3 regions of the Lactobacillus taiwanensis genome follow, and region 2 is predicted to be linked to each of the others. Evidence: predicted binding sites of a transcription regulator. Region 2 holds the regulator's gene; each other region holds the start of a gene.
What was found. The regulator NrdR, encoded in region 2, represses ribonucleotide reductase genes. The targets are predictions, from matches to a motif close to ACACNATATATNGTGT.
Positions count from the first base shown of each region.

Region 1 (3,276 bases), 170 kb from region 2:
CCACTTTCTGCGTCAATTTGCTGATTATTACGATACACTTCACCATTTGGATTATCGGGATCATTTATCAATTTCTGTCCTGTTTCTTTTAGATAATATTCCACCAGTGGATAAATGTCCTGAATACTTTCATTAATTCCGATAAAGCGATGCTCCTTATTATAAATAGCTCGGTAACTATCCACCATAAAACGCTTTTGTGTATTAGTTTGATCCGCAAAGTGCAATTCTTTTGCTTCACCTGTGCTCAACTTGTGGAAAATCTCTGTTAATTGTTTCTTTTCATCTTCAGTTTTAGCTAATGCAGTAATATTTTCTCCAAGCTCCGGCGGATTATAATTCATTTCCGGCAGTTGCTTATAGTATACAAATTCTCCGAGCTTATTAAAGCTAAGCAGACTGCTAGGAAAAGATGCTAAATAATCATTTAAATCAGACACTTTCATTAAGCCTGCATTTAATTTGACATAGTCATCATCATTTACAGCCTCTTGACCATTTTTTATCCAATTTTCATTCATCTTATCTTTCACACCTCATAAACAAAAAAGCATGTCGAAGTCGACATGCTAATTTTAACTTATTTTTGATTATTATTAATTTTTAATAGACTTTAATCCTTCACGCTTTCTTCCCATATTGAACCATGGTGAAACAGTAAAGGCTAAAACATCATTAACAACATAAATTAAGGAGTTAACAGCCATTGCTAAAGTTGCATCTCCCTGTGCATAAGTAATGCCCCAAAGAATTAGTTGAAAAATTCCGCTGGCAGTCCACCAGAAATATTGGTTGTTGTATCGTAAGAAACACATAATACCAGCAGTTAATGAAATTGCAAAACTGATAGCATCGATCCAAGGACGTGGATCATTAGTAAATTTACCGATTAAGTAGCCAGATACAGCGTAAACAACTAATGTACCAACAATAGCAACAATCCATTCTTTAGTACCAAACTTACGTAAGTGGTTTTTAGTATCATCATTCCAAGATCTAACTGAAATAATAACTGGTAAGTCTAAAGTTAAAATATAGGCAATTTGTTCAAAAATTGAAAGATAATTCTTAGCAGCTAGTCCTGCATAAATGAAACAAGCTGCTGAGATTAATCCTAACCACCCATTAATTGCTTTCGTTGCATTAATAGCTAAAACACATAAGGTCCCAAGCAATGTACCAATAAAAGTAATTACTGTTAAAGTAGTAATCTTATTTTGAATCAAAATAGCTAATTGGAAGCCAAAAGCAAAGAACCAAAGCATATAATTTTGAACTGGCCAACCGTGTAATTGCTTAAAAAGCCAAACGAAGTAGTTATCCTTTCTTTCTTTACGATCTTCCTGTAATGATGTGGAATTGTCCATTTATTAACTCCTCTTTCTTTATATTAGGTCACACAATATATTGTGCCTTATCCGCATTTTTTCAAAAAAGCATCTGTATCTAGTATAGTAGTTAACAAATTGAAAACAAGAGTTTACAATTTTCGTTAAATATGCGGGTAGGTGTCATTTAAAATCCGGATAGCGCTTTCTTTATCTTGATAATCATCTTCACCTAAATTTTTATATAATTTTTTGTCTTTATGATTCAATAAGCCACGTATTTTTTATTTTTATGTTTAATTTTTTAGGTCGTTTTTTTACCTTTAGCTTGTCTTTTTCCTTACTAGTAACAGACTATTTTCCTTATCTAATAATCCATTATTTAAATATGGAGTATAATGTTCTTTTAGAAAGCTAAATGTTATTTTATTAAAAAACATTCACAATCGAGGAAAGAATAAAAATGGAACATAAAAATGATTTATTTTTTATTACTAAACTTAATGGGAAGGAAAAGTTTAGTTTTAGAAAAATTTCAGTTGGATTAGTTACTGTTGCTTTAGGTACCATCTTCTTTTTAGAAAGTGGACAAACTGTACAAGCCGCGGATCAAGCTAATAACGATTCTCAACAAAATACAACTATTAATCAAAACTCTGTCAATCCTGATAATTCTCGAACCTTAACTATTCAAAAATCAGAAACGGCAAATACTGCAAACAATACTACAGTCTCTCAAAACAATGAGACTAATCCTTCATATGAAAATAATTCTAAGCAAAATACGACCAATAATTTAAAAAATGATAAACCAACATTACAACAAGAAACTACGGCTCCAGTACAGATTACAGGAAGCTCAACCAATACTTCTCTCATTGCTGACGTAACTCAAGGTAGCTTTAACGTTCATGTTGCTAACAATTCAAGTCATCCAATCATTATCAATCATAATCAGCAAGTCAACATTTCAGTAGCAGATTCTGATAACTTGCTAAAATTTGATGTTAATGCAACTAAAATTGGCAATTTTGATGTTGGCGTTAATAATAATTCCGGTACTAAAGACTTCACCTTTACCTATACGGGAAGTGACAATGGTGTTTTGTCTGGTTTTGATGCAACTTTTCCATTTGTGGCAGTCAATTCAGCTGCCCAAGCATACCATGAACAAAATGGAGCATATCCGGATTTCAATTTACCAATTACTGTAACTTTACCTAATAGCCAATCTTATACACAAACTCTTCCAATTAAAATTAATCCTTATGAAGATAAAGTTGTAAAGGGTGAAATTTTACACGGATTTATCATGGGGCCTAAAGTTATTTGGACACCAGGTCAAGATGGTAATCCTGGTACTAACGGCATATATACTGAAAATGGTGCAAATTATACCGGTCCTGAGCCTAGCGCAGCAGCCGACATTCCAGCTGACCAACAAAGAGATGCTCGCTTAATGCAGTATGGAATTGACTGGAACTATGGTTCAGTTGCTAATGGTAATTCTCCATTAGATCCTTTATACAACGTTTTAGTCCATATTAAATTTAGCAACCATCAAAAAATTCTTCCATCAACTATTAAGGTGTTTAAAATTCCCAATGATATAAAAATAATCAATGCAGATGGTCAAAGAACAAATATTAACGATTACTATAATGAGATTATTAGTCATCAACCAAGTTTAGAAGATACTAATTTTGAAAATTTCTTAAAAAATTCAATTTATGATAATAATCACCAAATTATTATTGATCAAACGGGCCCCTTTACTGTTAACGGCCAAGATTATTCTGAGAAAGGCCCATATTTCATTCAGCTAGATACACAACTTGATACTAACTATATTCCATACTGGATTAATAATCCTAACGATGGTCCATCTATCACTACCCCAATAAAAAACGAATGGAATTTAAATGGTTCTGGAACTACTAATTCTTTT
Region 1 is NZ_CP059276.1:1,624,966-1,628,241, forward strand. It holds gene H1A07_RS08045 (PAS domain-containing protein) at 1-521, opposite strand, end outside; gene pnuC (nicotinamide riboside transporter PnuC) at 597-1,367, opposite strand; gene H1A07_RS08055 (mucin-binding protein) at 1,792-3,276, shown strand, end outside.
Region 1: pnuC (nicotinamide riboside transporter PnuC) is a predicted target of NrdR. The motif match lies at 1,398-1,413, and genes of this name have one in related genera.

Region 2 (3,276 bases):
CCAGATGAGTTTGTTAAAAAACTGACAAATAAGAAAATCTTGAAGATTGATCGTTATGGTAAATACTTACTGTTTAGATTTAATGATGACTTAACAATGGTGTCACATTTGCGCATGGAAGGTAAATATCATTTAGTTACTCCAGATGCTCCTAAGCAAAAGCATGAACATGTGGAATTTATCTTTACAGATGGAACAGCTTTACGATATGACGATGTGCGAAAGTTTGGAAGAATGCATTTAGTCGAGACTGGAACAGAACGCCAGACGACTGGAATTCGACACTTAGGACCTGAACCAAATACTGATGAGTTTAGTCTTGAATATTTTAGGGATGCATTAAGTAAAAAAAGGAAAAATATCAAGAATACAATTTTAGATCAGACAGTAGTTTGCGGATTAGGTAATATTTATGTTGATGAAGTGTTGTGGCAGAGTAAAATTCATCCCCTAAGTAGCGCTAAAAAAATACCATCCGATAAGGTGGCTGATTTATATCGAAATATTAATCATACAATTGCTGTAGCAACTAAAGAACGCGGTACAACTGTTCATACTTATTTAGATGCAAATGGAGAAACTGGTGGTTATCAAAATATGCTTCAAGTTTATGGTCATGCAGGTGAACAGTGTAGCAGCTGCGGTACTGTTTTAGAAAAGATTAAAGTAAACGGACGTGGCACTACTTTTTGTTCACATTGTCAGGTGTTGTACAAATGACATATTTTTTAGGTTTAACTGGTGGAATTGCCAGTGGTAAAAGTACGGCTGATGACTTTTTCAAAAAGAAAAATATTCCAATTATTGATTCCGACTTGATTGCCCATAAGATAATGGAAGTTGGACAAGCTGGGTATCAGGCTGTTGTTGACTATTTTGGATCAAAGATTCTTACTGATAATCAAACAATCAATCGTCGCAAGTTAGGTGAGATAGTTTTTAACGATCAAGCTAAGTTAAAGAAGCTTAACAGTTTAACCCACCCACTTGTTCATCAAGAAATTAAACGACAGATGGAGCACTATCGTTTAAATCAAGAAAAATTGGTTGTAATTGATGTGCCATTACTATTTGAATCTGGCTTTGAAAGTTTATGTGATGGAGTATTAGTTATTTCGATTTCTCCAGAGTTGCAGCTTAAGCGACTGATGAAGAGGAATAATTTCACTGAAAAAGAAGCTTTAAGTAGAATAAATAATCAAATGCCACTAAGTGAAAAAGAAAAAAGAGCTACCTATGTTGTAGCGAATACTGGTACAATAAATGATTTAGAGAAAAGATTATCCGATTTATTACAAAAGATAGGCAGGTAGAGAAGATGGAATGTCCAAACTGTCACAAGAATGCTTCAAGAGTAATTGATTCTCGTCCAAGCGATGAAAACAGAGCAATTAGACGACGTAGAGAATGTGAAAATTGTGGTTTTCGGTTTACTACTTTTGAAAGGGTAGAGCGATCACCTTTATTAGTAATCAAAAATGATGGGACTCGTGAGGCCTTTAACCGCGATAAAATTTTGCATGGTGTAGTGATGGCTGCGCAGAAAAGACCGATTTCAAGTGAGCAATTAGATACTTTAGTTGACCATGTAGAAAATGAAATTCGTAAGCAAGGTCTTAATGAGATTTCATCTAAAGATATTGGTAATTTAGTGATGAAAGAGTTAGCTAATTTAGATGATGTAGCTTACATTCGTTTTGCAAGTATTTACCGTCAATTTAAAGATGTTTCAGGATTTATGGAAGCCATGGAAGATATGATGGCTAAACATGATAAGGAGTAGGTAGCCTGTGTTTGAAAGTGCTGACCCTAAGCAGCCTTTTTATGTGGCTAATCAAATAGCTGTTAGTGAGGAAAATATTAAGGTTCTAACAACTCTTTTTGAACCCTTAGTAGGAATTCAAGGAGTGGGATTATACATAACTTTAACAAAGGAATTTGATGAAGTGCCTTTTGCTAAAGATTATAAAACCTTATATCAACTTCAAGATCAGACAAATCTAAAATTAGAGGATTTATTTTCTACATTGCATCATTTAGAAGCGACAGGTTTAGTTAAGACTTTTTTAGGTTCAAACCCTGTTCTAGGCGAAGTATTAATTTTTGAAGTTGAAAAAGTTCCTTCAGCAGGTGAATTTTTTCATACCTTTTTACTTTCAAGTTTATTACTTGAACGTGTAGGGAATGTAGCATTTAATCGTTTAGTAAAGAAATTTACACCACGTACTTTTGTCGGTTTAAAAGATGCTAAAGAGGTTACTAGTGGATTTTTTGATGTATTTCATTTAAGTGCTGAAAGTGCGATTGATGCTCCTGTCGAAGTTAAAGAAGCAGCTGGCGAAGTTCCTAAGGATAATAAGAGCGAAATAAAGCTGGGCAATGAACCAGTAAAAATTGATTGGAACTTTTTGGTAGACCTATTTGCGAGCTATCACATCGATAAGGGCGAAGTTTTAAAGCATCAAGTCGAAATTAAACAGATTATTGATTTTTATCATCTAACAGAGCAAGAATTTGTGGATACGGCTTTAATTACTATGTCAGCTGGTTCAGAAAAACTGAATATGTATGCAATTCAAAACGCTGTTAACGAGAACTTCGGACTTAATCGCAATAAAAAGATGGTTAAAAAGCAATTGCAACAAGTTCCTAAAGATGCGGATAGGACTATTAAGAAATTGTCCCAATCAGATGCAGATTTACTGAAGGCTATAGATAGTAAAGTGCCAACTGATTACTTGTATGAACTAAAAGAGAAAAAGGGTGGCTATGTAACTGCAAATGAAAAGAAAGTTATTTTTCGTTTACAAGATCAAATGGGACTAACTCCGCCTTTAATTAATATGATTGTTTATGCATGTTTTGAATATGATGCTGTATTGACCGCTAATCTTGCAGACCGAATTGCTAATGATTGGCTTCAGCAAGGAATTACTACACCAGCTGAAGCAATTGCCTATCTAAAAGAAAGAAAGAATACGCGCAAGCGTCAGTATTATCGTGCACCTAAAAAGACTGTGCGTAAAACAACTGATTGGTCGAAGTATGAAAAGCAGAATCAGACTAAGAGAAAAACAATGTCTGCTGAAGAAAGAAACCGAATTTTTCGCGAATTTGGTAAAAATGAATAGGAAGTGTTGTACTGATGGAAGATATTTCTAAAGTAATTACACGAATTTTGAAAAAACGAAAATTAGATGAGGATGGTCAAAAAATTGCTAGAACGGCAATAAAGCATCCAAGTGTTCAGACATTTTTTAAACAAAATAAGGATAA
Region 2 is NZ_CP059276.1:1,456,981-1,460,256, reverse strand. It holds gene mutM (DNA-formamidopyrimidine glycosylase) at 1-720, shown strand, start outside; gene coaE (dephospho-CoA kinase) at 717-1,313, shown strand; gene nrdR (transcriptional regulator NrdR) at 1,319-1,783, shown strand; gene H1A07_RS07105 (DnaD domain protein) at 1,791-3,131, shown strand; gene dnaI (primosomal protein DnaI) at 3,146-3,276, shown strand, end outside.

Region 3 (3,276 bases), 380 kb from region 2:
GGTTAATCAATCTTTTTTATTTTATAAATATTTCCAAACTATATCATCGCAAGCGGAATCTTTTCAGTCGGTTGCGTAAAGTCATTATCGATTAATTTTATTTCATCTGAAGTTAGTTTAATATCTTGAGCAGCAATATTTTCCTTCATGTGTTTAACTGTGCCTGCTTTAGGAATCGATAAAACATTGCCATGTCTCAAAGTCCAAGCGAGCATCACTTGATGCGGCGTTACATGGTGAGCGCGAGCAACAATCTTAAGATTATTAGTAATTCTGATTGAATCACCCTTACCTGAATTAAAGGGAGAATATCCAATAAAGCCAACGCCGTGCTTTTCTTGCCAAGGTAAGACGTCGTACTCTACCCCTCGCTCAGAGAGATTATATAGATCTTCATTAGCAAAACAGTCTTTTCCGCCAGGAACGCTAAATAGTTCTTCTAAATCAGCCACATCAAAATTTGACACACCCCAATGACGAATTAGTCCTTCTTTTTCTAATTCTTTAAGTCCCCGAACCGTTTCAGATAAACGCTTATCTCCGCGCCAGTGGAGTAAATATAAATCTAAATAATCGGTTCCTAGTCTTTTTAAGCTTTTTTCTAAACTTTGGCGCTCTAATTCTGGAGAAGCATGATATGGATAAAATTTCGAAATTAAAAAGATTTTACTCCGGTCATAGCCTCTAATCGCCTCGCCAACTAGCTTTTCACTTTTTCCTTCACCATACATTTCCGCAGTATCGATTACTTTAATTCCATGATCTAAGCCATAGCGAAGGGCAGCAAGTTCATCTTTTTTCTTTGAAGTGTCTTCGCCAATTCCCCAAGTTCCCATACCTAAACCTGATAGATTACTTTCCTCAAAACTCTTCTCCATCTCTTCTCACCTCACCTAGATTTTACCGCAGAAAAAAATAAAATTAAAAATGTTAGCGGTTTAATTTGACTAGACCAATTTTATATTTTATAATGGACTAGACCAATGAACGAGGAGGTATATATTATGAAAATCATCGTAACTAAAGATAATATTGAAGGCGGCACTAAGGCATTTGAAATTATTAAAAAGGGAATGGAAGACGGTGACAAAGTTTTAGGTTTAGCTACTGGTTCTTCTCCAATTCCACTGTATGACGATATGTGCGACAGCGACCTAGACTTCTCTGACATGACAAGTATCAACTTAGATGAATATTATGGCTTACATCCAGATAATGATCAAAGTTATCACTACTTCATGCAAAAGCACTTATTTGATAAGAAGCCATTTAAACATTCTTATATTCCAAATGGAATGGCAAAGGATATCGATGAAGAAGTTGATCGTTATAACGACATTATCGCTGCAAATCCTATTGATATCCAAATTTTAGGTGTTGGTAGAAACGGACACATTGCGTTCAACGAACCGGGAACTCCTTTTGGCAGCTTAACTCATAAAGTTCAATTAACTGAAAGTACTATTAAAGCAAACTCACGCTTCTTCGATAATGAAGACGAAGTTCCTCGTCAAGCTATTTGTATGGGAATTAGATCAATCATGAACAGTAAAAAGATCGTTCTACTTGCTTTCGGTGAATCAAAACAAGACGCTGTTAAGGCATTAGTCGAAGGTCCCGTTACTGAAGAAGTTCCTGCATCTATCTTACAAGATCACCCAGATGTAACAATTATTTGCGACGAAGTAGCTGCTGCAAAGCTTGATCCAAAATACAGAAATTAATCCTCATTTAAAACCGTTTATTTTAGCGAATTAATCTTTTTTAGATTAGTTCGTTTTTTCTTTTTTGCGATTTTTTTGCGTGTTCGCTTGACTTTTTTCTTTTATAGCAAATTAAAAAACCACTTGTTTTCATACCAGATATTGAATTACACTATTAAAGCAAACTATATATTGTAGAAAGAACGTGATGACAGTTATTGTATTGAGCGGGCCTATTGGAGCCGGAAAATCCAGTTTAACCAGTCTTCTTGCAGAACATCTAGGCACCCAAGCCTTTTATGAAGGCGTAGATAACAACCCAATTTTGCCACTTTATTATAAAGACATGGCACACTATACTTTTCTTTTAAATACCTATCTTCTAAATCACCGTTTGGCTCAAATCAACCAAGCTATTCGCGATCACAACAGTGTGTCTGATCGTTCCATTTACGAAGATGCTTTATTTTTCAAAATGAATGTTGATAGTGGTATTGCAGATCCTACTGAGTTTAAGATCTATGACAGCTTACTTGAGAACATGATGGAACAAGCACCAGGTAATCCAAGTAAGAAACCTGATCTTCTAATCTATATTCATGTATCTCTTGATACCATGCTTTATCGCATTCAAAAGCGGGGCCGGAAGTTTGAGCAATTATCAACTGATCCAGATCTAAAAGACTACTATGCACGTCTTTTATCCTATTATGAGCCTTGGTATGAAAAATATAATGCATCCCCAAAGATGATGATTGATGGTGATAAATACGACTTTGTTGCCAATGAAGATGCACGAAAGAAAGTTATCAGCACAATCGATCAAAAACTTGCTGAGATAGGTAATTTGAACTAGTTAACGAATAGAAGGAACGTGATGACAGTTATTGTATTAAGTGGTCCCATTGGAGCCGGAAAATCCAGTCTAACAGGTATTCTATCTAAATATTTAGGTACTAATCCTTTTTATGAAAGTGTAGACGATAATCCTGTTTTGCCATTATTCTACGAAAATCCCAAAAAGTACGCTTTTTTATTGCAAGTTTATTTCTTAAATACTCGCTTCCAAAGTATTAAAGCAGCGTTAACTGACGATAATAACGTACTTGATCGTTCTATCTACGAAGAAGCACTTTTCTTCCAAATGAATGCCGATATTGGTCGTGCAACTAAAGAAGAAGTAGATACATATTACGAACTTCTACATAATATGATGAGTGAATTAGATCGGATGCCTAAAAAGAATCCTGATCTGCTTGTCCATATCGATGTTTCATACGATACCATGCTTAAACGTATTCAAAAACGTGGTCGTAATTATGAACAATTGAGTTATGATCCAAGTTTAGAAGACTATTACAAGCGCCTGCTCCGCTACTACAAGCCATGGTATGAGAAGTATGATTATTCACCAAAAATGACTATTGATGGTGATAAATTAGACTTCATGGCTAGTGAAGAAGATCGTCAAGAAGTCTTGAACCAAATCGTTGCTAAACTCAAAGAAATGGGTAAGCTTGACGAAAATTGGAAACCTAATTTAGTTAAATAAAGCAAAAACTGCGATCGTGTT
Region 3 is NZ_CP059276.1:1,839,953-1,843,228, forward strand. It holds gene H1A07_RS09035 (aldo/keto reductase) at 39-878, opposite strand; gene H1A07_RS09040 (glucosamine-6-phosphate deaminase) at 1,005-1,724, shown strand; gene H1A07_RS09045 (deoxynucleoside kinase) at 1,909-2,559, shown strand; gene H1A07_RS09050 (deoxynucleoside kinase) at 2,581-3,255, shown strand.
Region 3: H1A07_RS09045 (deoxynucleoside kinase) is a predicted target of NrdR. The motif match lies at 1,886-1,901, and genes of this name have one in related genera.